Regions from separate parts of the Ensifer sp. genome, predicted to be linked through region 1. Evidence: riboswitches for the same ligand, from Rfam matches in the RefSeq annotation. Region 1 holds a riboswitch; the other holds the start of a gene.
What was found. A riboswitch is a leader RNA that binds a small molecule or an ion and turns the genes downstream of it on or off. The one in region 1 is predicted to bind FMN.

Region 1 (7,564 bases):
GACCGGTCCGGTCGAAGACCAGATGGCGACGCTCGTCTGCGCCCAGCTTCTGTTCCTCGAGGCGGAAAATCCGAAGAAGGAAATCGCGCTTTACATCAATTCGCCGGGTGGCGTCGTGACAGCCGGCATGGCGATCTACGACACCATGCAGTTCATCAAGCCGGCGGTTTCGACGCTGTGCATCGGCCAGGCTGCTTCGATGGGCTCGCTGCTCCTGGCGGCCGGCCACAAGGACATGCGTTTCGCCACCCCGAATTCGCGCATCATGGTGCACCAGCCGTCCGGCGGCTTCCAGGGCCAGGCCTCCGATATCGAGCGCCATGCCAAGGACATCATCAAGATGAAGCGCCGGCTCAACGAGATTTACGTCAAGCATTGCGGCCGGACCTACGAAGAGGTTGAACAGACGCTCGATCGCGACCATTTCATGAGTTCGGACGAAGCGCTCGGTTGGGGCCTGATCGACAAGGTCATCACTTCGCGTGAAGCGATCGAGGCTGCAGAGCAGGCGTGATAACGCGCTTTTGTGTCGCGATAGATGCAATTGTGACACAATTGTAATGGTCAAAGGGGTTTATCGAGGGGGTAAAGCCGCTAAGATGACCCCCTTAATGTTATGTTGAGCTGTGAAGACATAGGGTTCAGACTTAGGTGGGAGAGTCGTTGCGGCCGGAACATGGGCAAATCGCCCTGCTACGGTGGGTACTCCCGGAAGCCCTCTTCATGCGGCGCAAGTTATTGCGCGGGGCGAATTGAGTGGTCCGTGACATCTTTTCGAGGATGTCCGACGTGCTGGAAGGAAATGGAAATGAGCAAGGTCAGCGGTAGCAACGGCGGTGACTCGAAGAATACGCTTTATTGTTCGTTTTGCGGCAAGAGCCAGCACGAAGTCCGCAAACTGATTGCCGGACCGACGGTGTTCATCTGCGATGAATGCGTCGAACTCTGCATGGACATCATTCGCGAAGAGAACAAGACCTCGATGGTCAAGTCCCGCGATGGCGTTCCGACCCCCCAGGAAATCATCAAGGTCCTCGACGAATACGTCATCGGCCAGCAGCAGGCAAAGCGCATCCTGTCGGTCGCGGTGCACAACCACTACAAGCGCCTGGCCCATGCGGCCAAGGGCAGCGATGTGGAACTGGCGAAGTCGAACATCATGCTCGTCGGTCCGACCGGCTGCGGCAAGACCTACCTCGCGCAGACACTGGCGCGCATCATCGACGTACCGTTCACCATGGCCGATGCGACGACGCTGACGGAAGCCGGTTATGTCGGTGAGGATGTCGAGAACATCATCCTGAAGCTGCTGCAGGCAGCCGACTACAATGTCGAGCGCGCTCAGCGCGGCATCGTCTATATCGACGAAGTCGACAAGATCTCGCGCAAGTCCGACAACCCGTCGATCACCCGTGACGTTTCGGGCGAGGGCGTGCAGCAGGCACTTCTGAAGATCATGGAAGGCACTGTCGCCTCGGTGCCGCCCCAGGGCGGTCGCAAGCATCCGCAGCAGGAATTCCTGCAGGTGGATACGACCAACATCCTGTTCATCTGCGGTGGCGCATTTGCCGGCCTCGACAAGATCATCTCGGCGCGTGGCGAGAAGACCTCGATCGGTTTCGGCGCAACGGTCCGTTCGCCGGAAGATCGTCGGGTTGGCGAGGTCCTGCGCGAACTCGAGCCGGAAGATCTGGTCAAGTTCGGCCTGATCCCGGAATTCATCGGCCGTCTGCCGGTTCTGGCGACGCTCGAGGACCTCGACGAGGACGCGTTGATCCAGATCCTGTCGGAGCCGAAGAACGCTCTGATCAAGCAGTACCAGCGCCTGTTCGAGATGGAAGACGTCGAGCTGACCTTCCACGAAGACGCGCTGCGCGAGATCGCCCGTCGTGCCATCGTGCGCAAGACCGGCGCGCGCGGCCTGCGCTCGATCATGGAAAAGATCCTGCTCGACACGATGTTCGAGCTGCCGACGCTCGAGGGTGTTCGCGAAGTTGTGATCTCCGACGAAGTGGTGAAGGGGTCGGCACGGCCGCTCTACATCTACTCCGAGCGCTCGGAAGAGAAGACCAACGTTTCGGCCTGATTACCGGTCGACGGATACGATCTGAAAGCCCGCCTCGTGCGGGCTTTTTCGTGAGCTGAACATAGTTGTTGAGATGCGTTGCGCTAACGCCGATTTAACAATTCGGTTGTTGCTAAAGTGTCTTAACAACGCAATGATGTGACGATTCAGTAAAAGGGCCTCGGCCGTTGCCTATCCTTGAAGCCTCGTTTTCCGTCGCAAGGTACGCAACAGCAACCAAGCGTAGTCAGAAGGACCCGGCCATTGAGGGTGGATGTCGCATCGAGCCTTGAAAAGGACTCTCAAGCACTCCACTTTCATGTGGAAATCATGACAACCGGGAGTGCCGCTGTGGCTCCTGGGAACGGGCCCGAAATCGGGACGGAAAGGAAATGACATGACGAGCAAAACGTCTCCGACGACTGAGAGCGCGACCTATCCGGTCTTGCCGCTTCGCGACATCGTAGTGTTCCCGCACATGATCGTGCCGCTCTTCGTCGGCCGCGAGAAGTCGATCCGTGCACTGGAAGAGGTCATGGGGACGGACAAGCAGATCATGCTTGCCACCCAGATCAACGCGACGGATGACGATCCGGAACCGTCCGCGATCTACCAGGTCGGCACGATCGCCAATGTTCTGCAGCTTCTGAAGCTGCCCGACGGCACGGTCAAGGTGCTGGTCGAAGGGCGCACGCGCGCCAAGATCGACAGCTACACGCCACGCGAAGAATTCTACGAGGCAACGGCACAGGCGCTCGACGAGCCGGAAGAAGATCCGGTCGAGATCGAGGCGCTGAGCCGCTCGGTCGTCTCCGAATTCGAGAGCTACGTGAAGCTCAACAAGAAGATTTCGCCTGAAGTCGTCGGCGTTGCCAGCCAGATCGAAGATTATTCGAAGCTCGCCGATACCGTCGCTTCGCACCTCTCGATCAAGATCGTCGAGAAGCAGGAAATGCTGGAAACCACCAGCGTGAAGATGCGTCTCGAAAAGGCGCTCGGCTTCATGGAAGGCGAGATTTCCGTCCTGCAGGTGGAAAAGCGCATCCGCTCGCGCGTCAAGCGCCAGATGGAGAAGACCCAGCGCGAGTACTATCTCAACGAACAGATGAAGGCGATCCAGAAGGAACTCGGCGACGGCGAAGACGGCCGTGACGAGATGGCCGAAATCGAAGAACGCATCGCCAAGACCAAGCTTTCCAAGGAAGCGCGCGAAAAGGCTGATGCCGAGCTGAAGAAGCTGCGCCAGATGAGCCCGATGTCGGCGGAAGCCACCGTCGTGCGCAACTATCTGGATTGGCTGCTCGGCATGCCCTGGGGCAAGAAGTCCAAGATCAAGACCGACCTTAACCATGCCGAGGAAGTGCTCAACGTCGATCACTTCGGCCTCGACAAGGTCAAGGAACGCATTGTCGAATACCTCGCCGTCCAGGCGCGCTCGACCAAGATCCGGGGCCCGATCCTTTGCCTCGTCGGCCCTCCGGGTGTCGGCAAGACCTCGCTTGCCAAGTCGATCGCCAAGGCGACCGGTCGCGAATATGTCCGCATGGCGCTTGGTGGCGTTCGTGACGAAGCGGAAATCCGCGGTCACCGTCGCACCTATATCGGCTCGATGCCCGGCAAGGTCGTCCAGTCGATGAAGAAGGCCAAGAAGTCCAACCCGCTCTTCCTGTTCGACGAGATCGACAAGATGGGCCAGGACTTCCGCGGCGACCCGTCTTCGGCTCTGCTGGAGGTGCTGGATCCGGAACAGAACTCGACCTTCATGGATCACTACCTGGAAGTTGAATACGATCTGTCCAACGTGATGTTCATCACAACGGCAAACACGCTGAACATTCCGGCGCCGCTGATGGACCGCATGGAAGTGATCCGCATCGCCGGTTACACGGAAGAAGAAAAGCTGGAGATTGCCAAGCGGCATCTGCTGCCCAAGGCGATCCGCGATCACGCGCTTCAGCCGAAGGAGTTTTCGGTCACCGACGGTGCGCTGATGGCGATCATCCAGACCTATACGCGTGAAGCCGGCGTTCGTAACTTCGAGCGCGAACTGATGAAGCTCGCCCGCAAGGCGGTGACCGAGATCATCAAGGGCAAGACCAAGTCTGTGGCCGTTACGGCGGACAATGTTCCAGATTACCTGGGCGTGCCGCGCTACCGTCACGGCGAAGCCGAACGCGACGATCAGGTCGGTGTGGTCACCGGGCTTGCCTGGACCGAGGTCGGCGGCGAACTGCTGACGATCGAAGGCGTCATGATGCCCGGCAAGGGTCGCATGACGGTCACCGGCAACCTGCGTGACGTGATGAAGGAATCGATTTCGGCGGCGGCGTCCTACGTCCGTTCGCGGGCGATCGACTTCGGCATCGAGCCGCCGCTGTTCGACAAGCGCGACATCCACGTGCACGTACCGGAAGGTGCGACGCCCAAGGATGGCCCGTCGGCCGGTGTTGCCATGGCAACGGCAATCGTCTCGGTGATGACCGGTATTCCGATCTCGAAGGACGTGGCGATGACGGGTGAAATCACCCTGCGCGGTCGCGTCCTGCCGATCGGTGGTCTGAAGGAGAAGCTGCTGGCAGCGCTTCGCGGCGGCATCAAGAAGGTGCTGATCCCAGAGGAGAATGCCAAGGATCTCGCGGAGATCCCTGACAACGTGAAGAACGTTCTGGAGATCATTCCTGTCTCGCGCATGGGTGAGGTGCTTGAGCACGCTCTGGTGCGCGTGCCCGAGCCGATCGAATGGGACCCGGCAAACGAACCGGCGACCGTCGCCGCGGTTGATTCGCAGGACGAAGCCGGCGCATCCATCGCTCACTGATCGTCACGGACCGGCGGCGGCAATAGTGTTGCCGCCGGGTCCAATTGGCAGAAAAACGCTTAAGACCGGCCTTTGGCCGGTCTTTTTTGTTGTAAAAGCACGGCCCAAGCCTTGCATTCCAAGGGATTAGGCGCAATTGGGAATGGCAAGGCGCAGGCGATGCGAAAGCCGCCGCGGCTTAAAAACACAGTTGTTTCGAACCATTTTGAAAGGGGTGGAAACATGAACAAAAATGAGCTCGTGTCTGCCGTTGCTGAGAAGGCCGGACTTTCCAAGACCGACGCATCTTCCGCAGTTGATGCAGTTTTCGAGACCATCCAGGCTGAACTGAAGAACGGCGGCGACATTCGCCTCGTCGGTTTCGGCAACTTCTCCGTTTCGCGTCGCGAAGCCTCCAAGGGCCGCAACCCGTCCACGGGCGCTGAAGTTGACATTCCGGCACGCAACGTTCCGAAGTTCACGGCCGGCAAGGGCCTGAAGGATGCCGTTAACGGCTGATAAGTTTGCTTGACGGCCGGATACGAGGCCGGCAGTCCAAGTCTTGAAGGGTTCGGCTCACGCCGGACCCTTTTGCGTTGCGGCGACCTTGCAGCCGCGCAGTCTTTCGTCTACGGCTCGATCTGTTCTCAGGGCGGGGTGAAAGTCCCCACCGGCGGTAAGGGTTTCGGCCCAAGCCCGCGAGCACTTCCGGCGTCTCGGCAATGGAAGGTAGCAGATCCGGTGCAATTCCGGAGCCGACGGTCACAGTCCGGATGGAAGAGAATGAACGAGGTGCGAGGGGCAGGGCTGCCCGTCGTCGCATACGGCGTTCATGCGTCCTGATTTGTGTTGGTCCCTGTTTGCGGATGAAGGACATGAATCAGACTACCCAAGTGCTTTTTACCTCCCGTGCCGTGGCCGGCGCCGCCTGGATGATCCTGGCCGGGGTCGCCTTTGCCTTGCTCAATGTCGTCACCCAATGGATGACGATGCAACTCGGCTACTCCGCGACGTCGACGGCCTTCTGGCAATATGCCTTTGCGCTTGTCTTTTCCCTGCCGTTCCTGCTGCGGGTCGGTCTGTCGGCGATGCGCACCGACTACCCCTGGCGCCATGTCGTTCGCGTTGGACTTGCGGCACTGGGCGTTGCGGCATGGGTGTCGGGCCTTGCCTCCGTCCCGATCTGGCAAGCCATCGCGCTGGTGATGACGTCGCCATTCTTCATCATTCTCGGCGCACGCCTTTTCCTCGGCGAGCGCGTGGGGGCTGCGCGCTGGGCCGCGGCCGCCGTCGGCTTTGCCGGTGCCACCATCATCCTGCAACCCTGGTCGGAGACTTTCACCTGGGCGGCGCTGCTGCCGGTCTTGTCGGCATTGCTCTGGGGCGCGTCGTCGCTCATCACCAAGAGCCTGACAGGCATCGAGCGCCCTGAAACGATCACGGTCTGGCTGCTGGTCCTCCTGACGCCGATCAACGGCGTGCTGGCGCTATCGGCAGGGTTCGTCGTACCGGGTGGGACGATCCTCGCGCTTCTCGTCCTGGCAGGCCTGCTGACGGTGGTGGCGCAATATCTTCTGACCCTTGCCTACAGCGTTGCCGACGCGGCTTATGTGCAGCCCTTCGACGATCTGAAGCTGCCGCTCAATGTGCTGGCCGGTTGGCTGGTCTTCGGCTACGCACCGAGCGGCTATCTGTGGCTCGGGGCCATCCTCATCCTCGGCGCCTCGCTTTTCATCATGCGGCACGAGATGAATCGCGAGCGCAGAACCGCATAGCGCCACGCTGCACAACAAAGGCGCGGGATTGTCATGCGCCTGTCATCGCCATCCCGCAGAAACCCCCTTGTTTTGAAGATTCGAACTGGGGGATTTCATGACCATTTCATCATGCAGAACGGCACTTGCCGCCATGCTTCTCGCGTCCGTCGCATTTCCGGCCGCAGCCGAACCGGTGTTCAATCGCATCGCGTCCTTCGCAGTGGCAGACAACCTGCCTGAAGGCGATGCCCGCAAGGAAGCGACATCGGCGGAAATCATCACTGCCACCGAAGACGGCAACACGCTGATCTATTCCGATAGCCCCGGCAAGCGCATCGGTCTCATCGACATCACCGATGCCAAGACACCGAAGCCGGCCGGCATCGTCGGTTTCGATGGCGAGCCGACATCGGTTGCCGTCGCAGGTGGAAAGGCCCTGGTCGCGGTCAACACCAGCGAGAGCTTCACCAAGCCGTCGGGTTTCCTTGCCACCGTCGATGTCGCCTCCAAAAGGATCGAAGCGACCTGTGATCTCGGTGGCCAGCCGGACAGCGTTGCCGTCAACAAGGACCGGACGCTGGCGGCGATCGCCATCGAGAACGAGCGTGACGAAGAGGTCAACGACGGCAAGATCCCGCAGATGCCGGCCGGCGACCTGGTAATCCTGTCGCTGAACGACGGCGTTGCCGATTGCGCCACGATCAAGCACGTGACCCTGACCGGCCTTGCCGAGGTTGCCGGCGACGATCCGGAGCCGGAATTCGTCTCCTTCAACGGCAAGGACGAGATCGCGCTGACGCTGCAGGAGAACAACCACATCGTCATCATCGACGCCAAGTCGGCAACGGTGAAGACGCATTTCTCCGCAGGCAGCGTCGACCTCAAGGACATCGATACCAAGCGCGACGGCGCGATCGCCTTCAAGGACGAGCAGCCTGGCCGCAA
Region 2 (7,564 bases), 1.2 Mb from region 1:
TTTCGCAAACCGGTTTAGGAGGGACAGCCGGAACGTTCACGAAGTTTTATGCACATGTGTTTCAGTGAAGGCGCCGTGTCGGAAAAAGATTTGTTCTTCCAACGACATGCGCGGCGCGATCAGACGGATCGCTGTCACACAAGTTTCATAGCATCTCTTTAACAGCATCGCCGAAATTGACTGAAAACCCATAAGGAGAACACCAGTGATTTCAACGACTCAACGACTGCTCTCGCTTTCCACCGCCATTCTCTTGGCAACGACGGCCATTGCCGCTGCCGAGCCGAGCGCAGAGCTCATCGAAGCTGCCAAGAAGGAAGGCATGCTGACCACGATCGCCCTGCCCCACGACTGGTGCGGCTATGGCGACGTGATCGCCGCCTTCAAGGCCAAGTATCCGGAAATCCAGGTCAACGAACTGAACCCCGACGCCGGCTCTGCCGACGAAGTCGAGGCAGTCAAGGCCAACAAGGACAACAAGGGCCCGCAGGCTCCTGACGTCATCGACGTCGGCCTCGCCTTCGGCCCGCAGATGAAGGCCGAAGGCCTGCTGCAGCCCTACAAGGTCTCGACCTGGGACGAAATTCCCGACAGCGTCAAGGACGCCGAAGGCTACTGGTACGGCGACTACTACGGCGTCATGTCGTTCCTGGTGAACAAGGACCTCGTCAAGGAAGCGCCGAAGGACTGGGCCGACCTCCTGAAGCCGGAATATGCCGGTCAGGTCGCTCTTGCCGGTGACCCGCGCGCTTCCAACCAGGCGATCCTCGGCGTTCTCGCCGCTGGTCTTGCCAAGGGCGCAAAGTCGGGCAAGGAAGCCGGCGAAGCCGGTCTCGGCTACTTCGCCGAGCTCAACAAGGCCGGCAACTTCGTTCCTGTCATCGGCAAGTCCGGCACGCTCGCCCAGGGCTCGACCCCGATCATCGTTGCCTGGGACTACAACGCACTCGGTTGGGCAAAGACGCTCAACGGCAACCCGCCGACCGAAGTCGTCGTTCCGGCCAGCGGCGTTCTCGCCGGCGTCTACGTTCAGGGCATCTCGGCCTATGCGCCGCACCCGAACGCAGCAAAGCTGTGGATGGAGCACCTCTATTCGGACGAAGGTCAGCTCGGCTGGCTCAAGGGCTTCTGCCACCCGACCCGCTTCAACGCCATGGTCAAGGCCGGCAAGGTTCCGCAGGAACTGATCGACGCCCTGCCGCCGGCAGCAGCCTATGAGAAGGCCTACTTCCCGACGCTCGAGGAAGTCGACGCCAACAAGGCAGCCGTCACCGGCGCATGGGATTCCGTCGTCGGCGCCAACGTTCAGTAAGCGTTTCCACAACCATGCTGCCCCGGCCGGTTTTCCGGCCGGGGCAGATGCGATATCGCTCGCATCTTTCCTCGTCCTCCTCGACATGAGGACGAAAACATGCAGCAATTCAATGTGCTACAGCGACCTTTGCGCGTCGGGAGGACGCGCAAAGGTCGCTGTAGAAAATTCAATGAACGACCGCGTCCGTAGCGCGGCATCTCGGGGCGAACGGAATGTCATCTGCTCACACCGGCGCCAGGCCACCTGCGCGCCGCCTTCCGCTTCACTGGCTCGGCGTCCTGCCCTTTGCGGCGTTCGTGTTGCTGTTTCTCATTCTGCCGACGATGAAGATCGTGGTCGGCGCCTTCCAGACGCCTGAGGGCGGCTTCACCTTCGACAACATCATCGGCCTGTTCACGCCCTCGATCCTCTCGGCCTACTGGATCTCCATCAAGATCAGCATCGCCTCGGCGCTTCTCGGCTGCCTGATCGGCTTTGCGATTGCGTCCGCAGTCGTCTTCGGCGGATTGCCGAAATGGATCCGCGGGCCGCTGCTGACCTTTTCCGGCGTCGCCTCGAACTTCGCCGGCGTGCCGCTCGCCTTCGCCTTTCTGGCGACGCTCGGCCCCGTCGGCATCCTGACCGTCTTCCTGCGCTCCAACTTCGGCCTCGACCTGAGGCTGCTCGGCTTCAACCTCCTGTCCTTCTGGGGGCTGACCGTCACCTATCTGTTCTTCCAGATCCCGCTGATGATCCTGATCATCACCCCGGCGCTCGACGGCTTGAAGCGCGAATGGCGCGAGGCGGCCGAAATTCTCGGCGCCACCGGCCTGCAATACTGGCGCATGGTCGCCTTTCCGATCCTTCTGCCCTCGCTGCTCGGCACGCTGGCACTCCTGTTCGCCAATGCCTTCGGCGCGGTTGCGACCGCGATCGCGCTCACCGGCTCGTCGCTGTCGATCGTGCCGATCCTGCTCTTCGCCCAGATCCGCGGCGACGTTCTCGGCAATCCGCATCTCGGCTACGCGCTCGCCTTCGGCATGATCGTCGTGACCGGCATCGCCAACGCGATCTACATCTGGCTTCGCGCCCGCAGCGAGAGGTGGCTGAAATGAAGAAGATCTGGGCCTGGGGGGCCCTCGTTTTCGGCCTCCTCTATTTCACCCTGCCGCTGATCGGCATGACGAACTTCTCCTTGAAGATGCGTCGCGGCGAGTATTCCTTCGACGCCTATGGCAAGGTCTTCAGCGATCCGCGCTTTCAGGAGACCTTCACCTATTCGATCATGCAGGCGCTGTTCACGATCCTGTTCGGCGTTCTGCTGGTGGTGCCCACGGCCTACTGGGTTCGCCTGAAGCTGCCGCGGCTGCGGCCCTACATCGAGTTCATCACGCTTCTGCCGCTCGTCATCCCGGCGATCGTGATCGTTTTCGGCTACATCCGTCTCTACAACACCTCGAGCTGGCTGCCTTTGACCGGATCGATCTTCGGCACCAACGTGCTTTTGATGTTCGGCTACGCCATCCTCGCCCTGCCCTACATGTACCGGGCGGTGGATACCGGGCTCCGCACGATCGACATCGCGACGCTCACCGAAGCCGCCCAGAGCCTCGGGGCAGGCTGGGCGACCATTCTCGGGCGGATCATTCTGCCGAACGTCCTGGTCGCGGTGCTCTCCGGTGCCTTCCTGACATTTGCCATCGTCATCGGCGAATTCACCATGGCAGCACTTCTGAACCGGCCGGCCTTCGGTCCGTACATGCAGCTTCTCGGCGCCAACCGCGCCTATGAGCCAGCCGCTCTCGCCGTCATCGCGTTCGGCATCACCTGGGGCTGCCTCGGCCTCATCCAGCTCGTCTCGCGCTTTCAAAAAAGCGCGCCTCCCAAGGCCTGAGGATCGGTCCATATGAGTTTCCTGACACTGACCAACATCCAGAAATCCTTCGGCCCCGTGCAGGTCGTGCATGGCTTCGACATGTCGATCGAGAAGGGCGAATTCGTCTCGTTCCTCGGCCCGTCGGGCTGCGGCAAGACGACCGTGCTGCGCATGATCGCCGGCTTCGAGATGCCGTCCAGCGGATCCATCGTCATCAACGGCAAGGACCAGGGCACGCTGAAGCCGAACCAGCGCAACATCGGCATGGTATTCCAGGCCTATGCGCTGTTCCCGAACATGAACGTCGCCGACAACGTCGCCTTCGGCCTGAAGGTTGCCGGCGCGCCTAAGGCGGAGATCGACGCGCGCGTCAAGCAGATGCTCAGCCTGATCAAGCTCGAGCACCTGGCCGATCGTTTTCCCTATCAGCTCTCCGGCGGCCAACAGCAGCGCGTGGCGCTTGCCCGCGCGCTTGCCGCCAAGCCGCAGGTGCTGTTGCTCGACGAGCCGCTGTCGGCCCTCGACGCCAAGATCCGCGTGTCGCTGCGCGAGGAAATCCGCCAGATCCAGCAGCAGCTCGGCATCACCACCGTCTTCGTCACCCATGACCAGGAAGAGGCACTGTCGATCTCCGACCGCATCGTAGTGATGAATTCGGGCCGCGCCGACCAGATCGGCACGCCCTTCGAGATCTACAACACGCCCGCCACCCGCTTCGTCGCCTCCTTCGTCGGCACGCTCAACATCATCGAGGCCAAGGTGGCAGATCCGGCCACGGGCACCGTTGCCATCGGCGACCAAAAGGTATCGCTGAAGGAGCCGATTTCCGGCATGAAGGGCGGCGACCCCATTTCGCTGGCGCTGCGCCCGGAGGCGGGCTCGATCGCCGACAGCGCCAAGGGTGATACCGCGCTCACCGGCGAGGTGGTTTCGACCAGCTTCCTCGGCTCGGTCATCCGCACAAAGCTGCGCATTGGCGGCGACGTCATCTCCTTCGACATGTTCAACGATCCCGGCCTGACGCCGCCCGCCTACGGCGACAACGTCACGCTGCGCTTCGCCGCCAAGGATCTGCTCGTCATTCGCGAGTAAGATCGGACGTGCAAAGACCGAGCGCTGCCGGAACCATTTCGCCCGGCAGCGCCCGGTCTTGGAAAAATCTGTCGTAATTTCCAGGATTTTCGTCGCGCCACGCGTTTGACCCCGCGTGGCCGTTCTATATAGTCGGCCCTGTTCTCAGGGCGGGGTGAAACTCCCCACCGGCGGTAGCGATCACTACAGCGCCGCGCGTTATACAGACGCGCAAAGGTCGCTGTAGAACTTAACGTGCTGCATGTTTTGTCCTTAAATCAGTGAGGTTTAAGGAAACATGCAGGGATCGAAGCCCGCGAGCGCCTTGGAGTCGGCAACGGTTCCAGGGGTCAGCAGATCCGGTCAGATTCCGGAGCCGACGGTTAAAGTCCGGATGGAAGAGAGCAAGCAGGAACGTGAACCCCGCGCACGGGGTTTCGCGCGCATGCATGTTCGCCCGACGGGAAAATTGGAAACGCCAAACCCTGGAAGGCCGAGACCATGACTATTCTTTCCCACCCCACCGCCAAGATCGCGATTGTCCGTGCCCGCTGGCATGCAGACATCGTCGACCGTTGCGTCGATGCCTTCATCGCGCAGTGGACGAAGCTCGGCGGTTCTGCCGCCGACGTCGAGATCTTCGACGTGCCGGGCGCGCTCGAAATCCCGCTGCACGCTCAGAAGCTCGCAAGGACCGGCCGCTACGCCGCGATCCTCGGCACCGCCTTCGTCGTCGACGGCGGCATCTACCGGCATGATTTTGTTGCCGGCACGGTGCTCGACGGCATGATGCGCGTCCAGCTCGACACCGACGTGCCGGTGCTGTCCGCCGTGCTCACGCCGCACAATTTCCAGGAAAGCGCGCCGCTGATCGCCTTCTTCCGCGAACATTTCGTGACGAAGGGCGAAGAGGCCGCCAATGCCTGCGCCCAGATCCTCGACGCCCGCGCCAAACTGGCGCTGGTCAACGCCTGATCTCAAGACAGCGACACCGTGACCGGCAGCCCCTCATCCGGCCTGCCGGCCACCTTCTCCCCGGCTGGCGGGGAGAAGGACATGCGTGGCACGCGCTCGCGTCCAGCATCGTCATCCGATAACCCTGACCGACGGAATGGATTTCAAGGCGCGCGGCGCGTGAAAGCGTACGCCGCATGCTCGACAGTTCCCTCTCCCCGTTTACGGGGAGAGGGCTAGGGTCAGGGGCAACGCTGCGCCAAACGAGTGAAACACCGACGCGGGCGAAAGCGATGCCCTTCTTGAATCAACCTCTGAAGCACCTGAATCGACCTGCAAGCACCGACGCTTAGGCCGCTGTTTCGACTCGACAATTCCCCGACGCTCAATGCGCCGGCTCGGCCTCTGCAAGGCACCGTTCCAGCGCCGCCATGCGGTGGCGGTGACCAACCGCCTCGAACCCGACGACGGTGACGAACGGCGCGAACATCAGGATAACAAGGCAGACCGCCATGTCGACGCCGGCGATCGCAGCCGCGATCGACGTCGCCAGCAACAGGGCGGTTCCCGCGAGCAACCACGCGTGCAGCGCCTCTGCCTGCCTGAGCAGATAGGCATACATGCCGTAGACCAGGCCGATATAGGCCCCGACCGGAACGGCGACGGTGAGCACCGTTGCCAGCGAGCCGATATGCGCCTTATGCTCGATGTAATAGGCGGCGACATGCAGGCCGGCGCCGGTCGCCACGATCGCCGCAAAGATGAACATGTGGCCATAGCCCCAGACGAAGGAGCGCCGGCGGTGCGCATGCAGCACCTCCGCACTCGGCAACAGGAAGTAGATCCACCACATGCCGAAGGTGAGCCCGGTGCCGGCGAGGCAGACGAGCGCGACGTCGAGGTTCCACCCCTCCCCGTCGACGACGGCGGTAATCGAGGCGACTGTGCCGACGACGCCCTCGCCAAGCGCGATGATCGCAAGAAGCCCGTAGCGTTCGGCGATGTGGTGCGCATGCCAGGGCGTGCCGCCATGCCGCGTCTCGGCGATATAGGGCCCGAGCATCTCGATCGCCGTCAGCACCACCACCATGGCAATGGACACCGTGAGCGAGAAATCGAAGAAGATCAGAACGATCCAGCCAAGCTGGGCAATGCCGATGGCGATCACATAGGTCATGCAGGCCTCGCGCCTGAGCGGATCCTGGCGGGTGGCGCGCAGCCACTGGAAGATCATCGCCACGCGCATCACCACATAGCCGAGCACCATCACGCCATTGTCGAGATGCCCGCCCACGTCGATCGAGTGGAACATGGCCGGAAGCCCGATCGCCAGGATCAGCACGCCGACCATCTGCACCATGGTGACGCAGCGAAACACCCAGTCGTCGGTGTCATAGGCGGACGCAAACCAGGTAAAATTGATCCAGGCCCAGCAGATGGCGAAGATCGCGAGCGTAAAGCCGATCAACCCCGCCTTGAAATGTCCTTCGGCCATCAGATGCGCAAGCTGCGACGCCGCAAGGCTGAAGGCGATGACGAAGGTCAGGTCGAACAGAAGCTCGAGCGTCGTTGCGGTGCGATGATGTTCGTGGGTATCGCGGCCGCTCATGCGGGCCAGCCGATGGGCTGCTGGATGGGACGATGTCGTGGTGGCGTCGGACATGGGGCAGCATTCCTCGTTGACGGAATGCAAGAATATTCAAATATTTGCAGAAGCCTCGTCAAGCGCGCAGCGCCGGATCACCCAGTATTGGCTGGAGATGAAAACGCCCGGCATCTCTGCCGGGCGTCTCGCCGCAATGCGCGAGGGAGGATCAACGTGCATTGCGGTATCAGCGTATCTCCAGCAAACGCGCTAGACGGTTTGCGCTGGACATGTCTGAAGCAGGCAGATGGAGCGTCTCCCGGGCCGGATCGGGCCGGAAACGCTCCGTTGCTCGATCGAATTACTTCGCCGCGTCGAGACGATCGATCGCGTCGACATTGCCGGCCGAAGGGCCGTTCGGGTCGAACTCGGAGGCGAGCCACGCGTCGACGATCGACTTGGCCAGCTCGGGTCCGATGACGCGGGCGCCCATGGTGATGATCTGGGCGTTGTTCGACTTGGCCGCCCGCTCGGCGGAATAGGTGTCGTGGGTCAGCGCGGCGCGGATGCCCGGCACCTTGTTGGCCGAGATGCAGACGCCGATCCCGGTGCCGCAGAACAGGATGCCGCGCTCGTTCTCGCCGTCGACGATGGTCTGCGCCAGCTTCTGCGACAGGTCGGCGTAAAAGCCGGACTGGCTGAGGTCGCTGACCTCGAGGCCGGTTTTGCTCTTCAGGTGCGCGGCGATGACGTCGAGCAAGGGCTTGCCGGCGCTGTCTGCTCC

Region 2: linked by a shared signal. The riboswitch ahead of RTP54_RS12430 (6,7-dimethyl-8-ribityllumazine synthase) and the one ahead of RTP54_RS06395 (DMT family transporter) in region 1 are both predicted to bind FMN.

What each region holds. Positions count from the first base shown of each region.
Region 1 covers NZ_DALZXU010000001.1:1,315,264-1,322,827, forward strand. The annotation lists gene RTP54_RS06375 (ATP-dependent Clp protease proteolytic subunit) at 1-514, shown strand, start outside; gene clpX (ATP-dependent Clp protease ATP-binding subunit ClpX) at 809-2,086, shown strand; gene lon (endopeptidase La) at 2,463-4,883, shown strand; gene hupB (DNA-binding protein HupB) at 5,106-5,381, shown strand; FMN riboswitch at 5,502-5,651, shown strand; gene RTP54_RS06395 (DMT family transporter) at 5,729-6,637, shown strand; gene RTP54_RS06400 (esterase-like activity of phytase family protein) at 6,735-7,564, shown strand, end outside.
Region 2 covers NZ_DALZXU010000001.1:2,541,206-2,548,769, forward strand. The annotation lists gene RTP54_RS12405 (MurR/RpiR family transcriptional regulator) at 1-18, shown strand, start outside; gene RTP54_RS12410 (ABC transporter substrate-binding protein) at 206-1,312, shown strand; gene RTP54_RS12415 (ABC transporter permease) at 1,528-2,409, shown strand; gene RTP54_RS12420 (ABC transporter permease) at 2,406-3,188, shown strand; gene RTP54_RS12425 (ABC transporter ATP-binding protein) at 3,201-4,262, shown strand; FMN riboswitch at 4,399-4,651, shown strand; gene RTP54_RS12430 (6,7-dimethyl-8-ribityllumazine synthase) at 4,743-5,216, shown strand; gene RTP54_RS12435 (low temperature requirement protein A) at 5,581-6,858, opposite strand; gene RTP54_RS12440 (RpiB/LacA/LacB family sugar-phosphate isomerase) at 7,142-7,564, opposite strand, start outside.